Regions from separate parts of the Paraburkholderia sp. MM5477-R1 genome, predicted to be linked through region 2. Evidence: riboswitches for the same ligand, from Rfam matches in the RefSeq annotation. Region 2 holds a riboswitch; the other holds the start of a gene.
What was found. Region 2 has a riboswitch for cobalamin ahead of cobW (cobalamin biosynthesis protein CobW). Riboswitches for the same ligand answer to the same signal wherever they lie in the genome.
Positions count from the first base shown of each region.

Region 1: it holds a riboswitch for cobalamin, as region 2 does, so the genes downstream of both, OKW35_RS05145 (TonB-dependent receptor domain-containing protein) here and cobW (cobalamin biosynthesis protein CobW) in region 2, are expected to answer to the same signal.

Region 1 covers NZ_JBNDMC010000003.1:413,911-418,919, forward strand. Annotated here, with positions in the region: gene cobT (nicotinate-nucleotide--dimethylbenzimidazole phosphoribosyltransferase) at 1-16, opposite strand, end outside; gene OKW35_RS05135 (ABC transporter ATP-binding protein) at 50-892, opposite strand; gene OKW35_RS05140 (FecCD family ABC transporter permease) at 889-1,953, opposite strand; gene OKW35_RS05145 (TonB-dependent receptor domain-containing protein) at 1,993-3,924, opposite strand; cobalamin riboswitch at 4,016-4,280, opposite strand; gene OKW35_RS05150 (ATPase) at 4,501-4,860, shown strand; gene OKW35_RS05155 (cell division protein ZapA) at 4,857-5,009, shown strand, end outside.
Region 2 covers NZ_JBNDMC010000008.1:6,301-11,309, forward strand. Annotated here, with positions in the region: gene cobN (cobaltochelatase subunit CobN) at 1-960, opposite strand, end outside; gene cobW (cobalamin biosynthesis protein CobW) at 975-2,066, opposite strand; cobalamin riboswitch at 2,269-2,546, opposite strand; cobalamin riboswitch at 2,627-2,886, shown strand; partial or broken gene cobA (uroporphyrinogen-III C-methyltransferase) at 3,082-3,822, shown strand; gene OKW35_RS41830 (cobalamin biosynthesis protein) at 3,898-4,332, shown strand; gene cobO (cob(I)yrinic acid a,c-diamide adenosyltransferase) at 4,329-4,931, shown strand; gene OKW35_RS41840 (cobyrinate a,c-diamide synthase) at 4,935-5,009, shown strand, end outside.

The DNA of each region.
Region 1 (5,009 bases), on a different contig from region 2:
GTGGGATGCGAGTCATAGGTGTGATCGAAACAAGGGATAGGAATAAATATCAGCCTGACTGTGCGTCATGGCCGGCAGGCGATTCGTGACGCGCGCGCGGCGCGGGTATCAGCGCCTCGTGCTCGCCGTCGCGAATCAGAATCAGCGGATAGCCGAACGCGCGGCTCGTCAACGCGGGCGTCAGCACGTCGCGCACTGGGCCCGCATACGCGCCGCCCGCGCCGTCGAGCAGCAACGCGTGCGTCGCGAAGCGGCGCGCGAGGTTCAGGTCGTGGCACGAGAACAGCACACTACGGCGCGGTTCGCGCGTCCATGCGGCGAGCGCTTCGAGACAGTCGACCTGATGATGCAGGTCGAGATGCGACAACGGTTCGTCGAGCAGCAACAGCGGCGCGTCCTGGCACAGCACCGCCGCGAGGGCAACGCGCTGACGCTCGCCGCCCGACAGCGACAGCACGTCGCGCGCCGCAAAGTCCGCAAGGCCGAGCCGTTCGAGCGCCGCCCGCGCGGCCGCGCGATCCTCGTCGCGCTCCCAGCCCCAGCCGCCCAGATGCGGGAAGCGGTTCAGCAGCACGATGTCGAGCACGCTTGCGTTGAACGCATCGGCCGCGCTTTGCGGCATCAGCGCGCGGCGCCGTGCGAGCGGCAGCGGCTGCCAGTCGGCCACGCGCACGCCATCGAGTTCGACATGGCCCGCCGCCGGATGCAACAGCCCCGCCAGCGTCGATAGCAAGGTGGTCTTGCCCGCGCCGTTCGGCCCGGCGATGCACCAGATTTCGCCCGCATGGAACGCGTGGGTGAATGCGTCGAGCAAGGTGCGCGCGCCGGCGCGCAACGTCAGGCGCTGCGTGCTCAGCATCGAACAGGTGGGGCTGGGTTTGGCTCGTATCATCGGCGGCGTTTGAGCAGCATCCACAGGAACACCGGTACGCCGACCAGCGACGTGATCACGCCGACCGGCAATTGCGCGGGCGCGATCACGGTCCGCGCGATCAGATCCGCGCCCATCACCGCGACACCGCCGCCGAGCGCGGCCGCCGGCAGCAGCATGCGCTGATCGTTGCCGAACGCGAGCCGCAGCATGTGCGGCACGACGAGACCGACGAAGCCGATCGTGCCCGCGGTCGTCACCGCCGCGGCCGCCGCCAGCGACGCGACCAGGTACACACGCAAACGCAGCGGCATCACGGCGACGCCCAACGCCTCGGCGGCCGCGTCGCCGCGCAGCAACACGTTCAGACGCGGCGCGGCCGGCACGATCGCAAGCAACACGAGCGCGAGCGCCATCAGCGCGGTCCACGGCAGCGCGCCGCCGTTGAGGTCGCCGGTGAGCCAGAACAGCATGCCGCGCAGACGGCTGTCGGGCGCGAGATTGAGCAGCAGCGTGATCAGCGCGCCCCACCCGGCCGCGATCACCGCGCCGGTCAATAGCAAACGGGGCGACGTGTCCTGCGGCTCGCCGCGCCATAGCTCGCGACGCGCGAGGCCGAGCACCAGCAGGATCGACACGAACGCACCCGCGAACGCGCTCGCATCGACGAGCCACCATGCGCCGCCCGCGATCATCGCAACGAGCGCGAACGTCGCCGCGCCGCCCGACACGCCGAGCACGTACGGCTCGGCCAGCGGATTGCGCAGCAGCACCTGCAGCAGCGCGCCGGCGAGCGCGAGCAACGCGCCGCACGCGAAGCCCGCGAGCGCGCGCGGCAAACGCAACGTACGCACGATTTCGCCGGCGAGATCGTTGCTGCCCGTGCCGCCGAACGTGTGCGTCGGCACGAGCGCCGCAAGCACGCGCGACGGCGCGAGCGGCACGCTGCCGAGCACCAGCGACGCGCCGAGCACCGCCACGGCGGCGAGCGCGAGCCCGAGCCAGATCGCGGCCGCGCGTTTCGCGTTCATCGGGCGCGGCGTCGCCATCGCGGCGCACAGCGAAGCGGACGCGCGGCTCATCCGCGTGCGCTCACGCATGCGGCCACCCCGGCGCGCGCGTCACTGCTGCTGCCAGCCGAGCGTGAGATACGCACCGCGTCGCGGCGAGTTATACGAGTAGGCCGTTTCATAATCCTTGTTGAACAGATTGTCGATTTGCGCGCTGACGTACCACGCTTTGGTGACGTTGTAGCGCGCCGACAGATTCACGATGCCATAACCGCCGAGGTTGCCCGTGCTATCGGTACGCGGACCGCTGACGATCCACTCGCCGCCAACCCGCCATCCACCGATACTGCGATTCACCGCGAACGACCCGAACCGACGCGCGCGCCGCACGAGGTCGGTACCGTTGTCGAGATCGACCGGGTTCTGCAGCGTCACCGTTGCGCGCACGTCGGTCTTGCCGACATGACCGCTCCACGATCCCTCGAGTCCCTGCACCTTCGCACGGCCGACGTTCTCCGCGAGGTAGATGCCGGGGATCGTCTGCACGTAGTCGATCAGATTCGTATAGCGCGTCTGGAATGCGTTCAGACGCATCACGCCGAGCGCATCGGTCGCGTACTGCAAACCGGCTTCGACCGAATGACTGCGCTCGGGCTGGATCGACGGGTTGCCGCTGATCGGATAGTACAGATCGTCGAAGCTCGGCGCGCGGAACGCATCCGAATAGCTTGCGGTTACCTTCCAGCGCGACGTGATGTCGAATCCGTAGCCGAGATAGTAACTGTTCGCTCCACCGAAATCGGAGTACTGGTCGCGTCGCACGTTGGCCTGAATCTGGTTGCGGCCGAAGCGCGCGCTGTAGCCCGCGAAGACCGAATCGACGTGACGGTCGGGCGCGGCGAACGTGTCGGAGTCGAGCGTCTGGTCGAGATGCTCGTAGCCGAGTTGCAGCTTCTGGTTCGCGGCGAGCGCGAAATCGTTCTGCCACGTGTACTGGCGATTGTCGGTATCGAAGCGGCCGTTGTAGATGCCATTGGTGTTCGACACGCTGCGGTCGTCGCCCTCGGCGAGCGTGACGTGGGTGGTCCACCAGTCGGTCAGCTTGCCGTTCGCGAATACCGACACCTGACGCACCTTGCTATAGAGATTGTTCAGATCGGTCGGCTCGCCGTACGCATTGTCGTAGCTGTTGTCGTTGTTCGACTGGAAATAGCTGACGCCCGCGTCCCAGCTGTCGGTGAACTTGTGACGCAGCGACGCGCTGATGCTCTCGTTCAGATTGCCGTTTGCGTTCGGATTCGCGTTCGGCGCCTCGAGCGGATTGAGCGACGAAAAGCCGTCGTCCTTCGTGCGCGCGAGCGAGATGTTGATGGTCGTGCGGCCGTCCTGATCGAGCGCGCCGTTCACGCCGGCCGTTTGCGTCTGCGTGTGATAGCTGCCGTAGCCGACCGAAAAATTGAAACGCGGCGGATGATCGCCGCCGTCTTTCGTGAACACCTGCACGACGCCCCCGATCGCGCCCGAGCCATACAACGCCGACACGTTGCCGTTCACCACTTCGACGTGATCGACCTGATCGAGCGGAATCTGCGCGAGTTGAGCTGAGCCGAGACTCACCGAATCGACGCGCACGCCGTCGATCAGCAGCAGCGATTGCGTCGACGATGCGCCGCGCAGAAAGAGGCTCGCGGTCGAACCGGGGCCACCCGTGCGCGAGATTTGCGCGCCTGGCGCGAGTTGCAGCAGGCCGGGCAGATCGGTCGCGGTCGTGTCGGCGATGTCCTGCTGATCGAACTGCGTAGTCTGCGGGATCGCATCGCGCAACGCTTGCGGTCCGCGTTGCGCGGTCACGACGATCGGCGACAGCACGTTGCCCGACGCATCGGTGGAAGTGAGATTGGCCGCGTCGGCAACGTTTGCGGCGCTCGCAGCGGTTGCATCCGTCGCGGACGATGAAGACGCAGGCTCGGCGCTTTGCGCATGCACGACGAGCGGCAGGCTCGCGAACGCGAGGAGCGTTGCGCGGGCGATGGGGGACAGCATGGGATGACATTCCTGTGGATAGCGTGCGCGGCCTGCTTCCCCGCAGGCCGACGCGTCACGAGGCGCCCCCTTGTTTAGCGTTTTCGCGGGGGGACGTCCCTCTTTTCTGGCCGGTATCCGGGCTACGACACATCGATCCCGCCTTCCCACGCGTGACGCGCAGTGGCACACTCGCACGTTGAACTTCCAACCTTGCGATCAGGACCGACCTGCATGAGCACATCACATGCGGTCGCTTACCGTTGCGGGGGCAGCGCAGGTTCGCGCATCCGGTTTTGGCACCGCGCGCGTCCTGCTTCCCGTTTAACTGCGCGCGCCGAGAAGCGCGCGCGGGCACCAGAGTGCGGGAAGTTTACGAGCGGCCTCGCGGGGCGTCAAGAAAGGTCAACCGGAGCGCAATCGGTTCTGTTGAATGCAGGTTATTGTCCGATGGATTACCGGTTTTTTACCTTATGGTCGACGACCCGACACGCAACGAACCTGCACGTAGCGATGCTGTTACGTCTCGAAACGAGACAATTGTCGGAACCTGTAATATTCCGCGCTAAAATGCGATGTCTTTAGAGGACGCAGCACATGCTCACCGAACTCGAATCACTCTCCCAGAACATCGGCAAGCTGATTGCGATCAGCCAGCGCCACAACGAAGCGCGGCTCGCGCTCGAAGAGCAGCTCGCGCAAACGCGTGCCGAAGTGCAAGCCACGCATGCGGAACTCGCGCAATTGCGCGAAGAGCGCGACGCACTGCAGGCGGAACGCGACGCGCTGTCCGCCAAGATCGACGACGCTCAGGTGCGCCTGAATGCGATTCTCGAAAAATTGCCGCGCGCACGCGCGAGCAGCGAACCGGATAACCAGCTCGATCTGCTCGAGTCCGCCCAGCCCGGACACGAGGAAGCGGAAAGCGACGTGAGCCGACACGGAGAAAGCGCATGACCACCAAGCAGATCGAAGTATCGATTCTCGAAGTACCCTATCGTCTCGCCTGCTCGCCGGAAACGGAAGGCGCGCTGCTCGAGGCGGTCGCGCGCGTCGACGCCGAGATGAAGAAAATCCGCAGCGGCAGCAACGTGCGCGGCACCGAT
Region 2 (5,009 bases):
CAGCGCGATATGCATCGCGATGTCGCGCGAATTGAGGCCGTGGTTGTCCTTCAGCCAGTCTTCGCGATTGCCGCCGCTCAGGATCACCTGAAACACCGGCGCGTCACCGGCGAGCGCGAGCGGCTCCGGGTCGTCGATCGCGGAAGCGGCGAACGCAGTCGTGTTCAGCACGAGCGCGACACCATCTTGCGCGCACAGCGACTGCACGACATCGCGGCTCACCGCATCCTTCAGCGACGTGATCGCGAGCGGCAGCGGATTGAGCCCTTGCGCTTCGAGCGCGTCGATCAACGCATCGAACACCGCGGTATTGGCGGCCTGCAGATGCGCCTTGTAGAACAGAATCGCGACGACCGGCGCGTCTTGCCGCCAACGCGCCTGCCAGTCGGCGACGATGGGGGTATCACGCTCGGGGTGATACAGCGACGCGGCCGGCAACGCGCGCGGCGGATCGGGTTCGCGCCCCCAGTCGAGCGCGCGATACGCGATGCAGCGCAAAAACGCCTCGGCGTTCTGCGGACCGCCCTCGCGCAGATAGCGCCACAGCTGCTGACACAACTCGGCGCTCGCGGTGCTGCGCGCGAGCAGGTTCGGGTCTTCCTGCAGATCGCCGGAAAACATCGCGAGTGTTTGCTGTTTGCGCTGCGCGAGCGCGACCACCTGCTCGATGCCGTACGGCCAATACGTTTCGCCGCCGAGATGATCGACGACGACCACGCGCGCATGCTGCAACACGTCGTCCAGATAGAAATCGACCGAGGCAGGCTGACGCAGATACGTGACGTTCGCGAGCCGCACGCTCGGAAAGCCGTCGCCGAGACGCGGCACTACGCTCGCGAGCAGCGACAGCGTGGTGTCGGCGGAACTGAGCACGACGATCTCGGCGGGCTGCTGATCGATGCGGATCACGCCCTGCGTATCGTCGACGAAGCCGCCCGGCGTCGTGCGCAGCAGATGCATGCTGGGGCGCCTGTTTATGCCGTCGCGTTCGACGTCGCGCCGAGCGCCGCGTCGAACGCCTGTTGCATCGCGTGTTGGTCGAGGTCTGCGCCGATCAGCACGAAGCGGCTCAACGCGCCGTCGCCATTTTCACCCGCTTGCCAGCGCCGGTCGAAGTAGCTCTCGAAGCGCCGGCCCACGCCCTGGATCACGAGACGCATCGCCGCGCCCTGCAGTGCCGCGAAGCCTTTGACACGGTAAATCGTGTGGGTTTCGACGAGCGCCTGCAAGGCGGCGAGCGCCGCGTCGCGCGACGGTACGGATGCCTGCACGACGACCGAATCGAATTCATCGTGGTGGTGATTGGGGTCGTCGGCGGAACCGTGGTGGTCATGACGCAGGTGGATCGTCTCTTCCGACGCCGCTTCGAGGCCCAGCAGCGTATGCAGGTCGAGCCGCCCCTGCTGCGCGCGCACGATCTTCACCTGCGGCGCAATCTCCGCGCGGATCGCGGCTTCGACCTCGTGCTGCCGCGCGTCGTCGATCAGATCGGTCTTGTTCAGAATCACCAGATCGGCCGCCGACAACTGGTCTTCGAACAACTCGTGCAGCGGCGACTCGTGATCGAGATTCGGATCGGCCTTGCGCTGCGCATCGACGGCGAGCGGGTTATCGGCGAACTGGCCGCTCGCGGCGGCCGGGCCGTCCACCACCGTCACCACCGCGTCGACCGTGAAGCCGTTGCGGATTTGCGGCCAGTTGAACGCCTGCACGAGCGGCTTCGGCAACGCCAGGCCCGACGTTTCGATCAGCACGTGATCGAGTTCATCGCGGCGCTCCGCGAGCTTTTCCATCACCGGGAAAAATTCTTCCTGCACGGTGCAGCACAAACAACCGTTCGCGAGTTCATACAATTGCCCTTCGGTCTCGACGCCGTTTTCATCGCAACCGATGCCGCAGCCTCTGAGGATTTCGCCGTCGATGCCGAGCTCGCCGAACTCGTTGACGATCACCGCAATGCGCTTGCCGCCCGCATGCTGAAGAATGTGCCGCAGCAGCGTGGTTTTGCCGCTGCCGAGAAAGCCCGTGACGATCGTGACGGGGATCTTGCGCAATTGAGTTTGCATCGTGAGGTCCATCCCTTGGCGTTGATCGGTATGCCGGAAAGTCCGCGCGTGGGTCCGCGTCGGCTGGCGAATGGAGCGAATGAAGCACGCGCAGAAGTACCAGCGATCACCAGACACGGGGACGAACGACGGCATTGCCGCGACAACGGAAATACAGAAAGCGGAACTGAGGTCATGAACGCGCCGCCGCATCCCCGCGGCGGTCGTTCTGCTTCTTTGGGCCGGTATCCGGGCTGGCGAAAGCGCCGCTTCCCCTTCCCGGCCGAGTGGTTTCTCGTCCAGTGGTGAAATGTCCACGCGAGCTTGCGCGAGGACATCGAAGCCGGCACTGCGGTGCCCGGCTATCAAGCCGGAACCGCTTTTCGCTTACCGTTGCGGGGACAGCACAGGTTAGCCGCTCCAGAGCAGGTGGCTCCCTGTTTCCCGTTTAACTGCATGCGCACGAGCGCGCACGCGAGCACCCAAAGTGCGTGCGAGTGTAGGCCCGCGGCCTTGCGCAGTCAAGCAACGCAGCGAGCCGGAAAGCGCCGCCGAGGCTTATCCGGCAAGGCGCCATGTGCTATCGTATGCGCGCGTTTGGTGCCCGCACATGCGCTCGCGTGTGCAGTTAAACGGGAAACAGGCAGCGCCTCGCGCGTTCAACCTGTGCTGTCCCCGCAACGGTAAGCGACCTGCGGCGCGCGATTCGATTCGCCTTCGATTCCGCCGTGCCGCGCATGCGTTTTTTGATGCCACTGTCCCGCGAATCCACAAACCGGGACGGGAAGGCGAAGCGCATGAGGCCGCCAGCCCGGATACCGGCCAGACGCGGAGGCGGTGCCGCATTGCATCCGTGCATCACGCGGCGCCGCCGGCCGCCGGAATCCGCGGGGAACGGATGTGAAGGCGTAGCAGCGCGGCATCGCGCGTGCCCGGATTCGCAGTTCCGCATGACCTCTATATTCACCGCCGCGCGCGCTGTCGCACGCCGCGTCTCTTCTTCCATCACCGCATGGCGCGCGCCATGCACGCCGCGATGACGCGCGCCTGGCTGATCGGCGCCGGTCCCGGCGACGTCGAACTGATCACGCTGAAGGCCACCCGTGCGCTCGCGCAGGCCGATGTCGTGCTCGTCGACGATCTGGTGAATCCCGACGTGCTGCAGTTCGCGCGCACCGACGCGCAAGTCGTGTACGTCGGCAAGCGCGGCGGCCATCCGTCGACGCCGCAAGCCGACATCGTCGCGCAAATGCTCGGGCATCTGCGCGCGGGGCGCAGCGTCGCGCGGCTCAAGGGCGGCGATCCGTTCGTGTTCGGCCGCGGCGGCGAAGAGTTGCAGGCGCTACAGGCCGCGGGTATCGAAGTCGACGTGATCAACGGCATCACGGCCGGCATCGCGGCGCCCGCGGCGCTCGGTATCGCGGTCACGCATCGTGATCACGCGCAGGGCGTCGTGTTCGTCACCGGCCACGGCGCCGGCGGCAGTGGCGAACCGGACTGGGCCGCGCTCGCCGCGACGCGCATGACGCTGGTGATCTATATGGGCATGCGCCGGCTCGGCGAGATCGCCCGCGCATTGCTCGCGGCCGGCATGTCCGCCGACACGCCGTGCGCGGCGATCGAGTCGGCGACGCGGCCTGAGCAGCGTCATGTGCTCGCGCCGCTTCGCGAGTTCGCCGAGGCGGTGGCGCGTGCGGGGCTCGGCTCGCCGGCGATCGTCGTGATCGGCGGTGTGGCGTCGCTCGCGCTGGCGCGTGATGCGGCCAAACGCGACGCCGGCGTTGCTCACGAACTGGCAGCGAGCGCGACACGACACGGACTCGGACGCGCGATCAAAACGCTGAGCGTCGGCATCGGTTGCCGCTTGCACAGCGAAGCCGCTGAGATCGAAGCCGCCGTCCGCGCAGCACTCGGATCGAATGCCTTCGAGCAGATCCGCGCGATCGCGACGATCGACACCAAAGCCAACGAAGCCGGTCTGCTCGAATTCTGCTCACGTCATCAGCTGCCGCTGCAACTGTTCAGCCGCGAGCAGATCGCCGCGGTGCCGGTCGCGTCGCCGTCGGCGGCGGCACACGCGCATCTCGGCGTCGACGGTGTGTGCGAGCCGTGTGCGCTGCTGGCGGCAACGGCGCAGGACTCCAGCACAACCGCGCAAAACGCGCGTCTAATCGTACGCAAGACCGCGCACGCCGGCATCACGGTTGCGATCGCAGCGGCGAACAACGCTGCCCTTAGCGACGCGCCCCCATCCCATCCCGCCCCTCAAAACCAGGACCCTCGATGAAAACCGATCCGGAATCGCATCAACGCATGACCGAACGCCGCCGCGAAGGCCACGAAAAGAAGCAGGCCGGCGCGACCGTCGAAAAAGGCCTGCTGATCGTCAACACCGGCACCGGCAAGGGCAAGAGCACGGCCGCCTTCGGCATGGCCGTGCGGGTGCTCGGCCACGGCATGCGGCTCGGCGTCGTGCAGTTCATCAAGGGCGCGCTGCATACGTCGGAGCGCGATTTCCTCGGCGCGATCGCGCAATGCGATTTCGTCACGATGGGCGACGGCTACACGTGGAACACGCAGAACCGCGAGGCCGACATGGCGACTGCGCGCAAAGGCTGGAACGAAGCGCGGCGGATGATCGAAAGCGGCGACTACCAGATGGTGATCCTCGACGAGCTGAACACCGTGCTGAAGTACGAATACCTGCCGCTCGACGAAGTGCTCGCGGTGATCAACGCGCGTGCGCCGATGTTGCATGTCGTCGTGACCGGACGCCATGCGCCGGACGCGCTGATCGAAGCCGCCGACCTCGTCACCGAAATGCGCGCGATCAAGCATCCGTATCGCGAGCAAGGTGTGAAGGCGCAGCGCGGCGTGGAGTTCTGAGCGATGTCGGCATCCCCCAACTGGGCTTCGTCCGGGGCGCCCCCCAAGGGGACTTCCTTCGGGGCGTCCCCCCAGGGG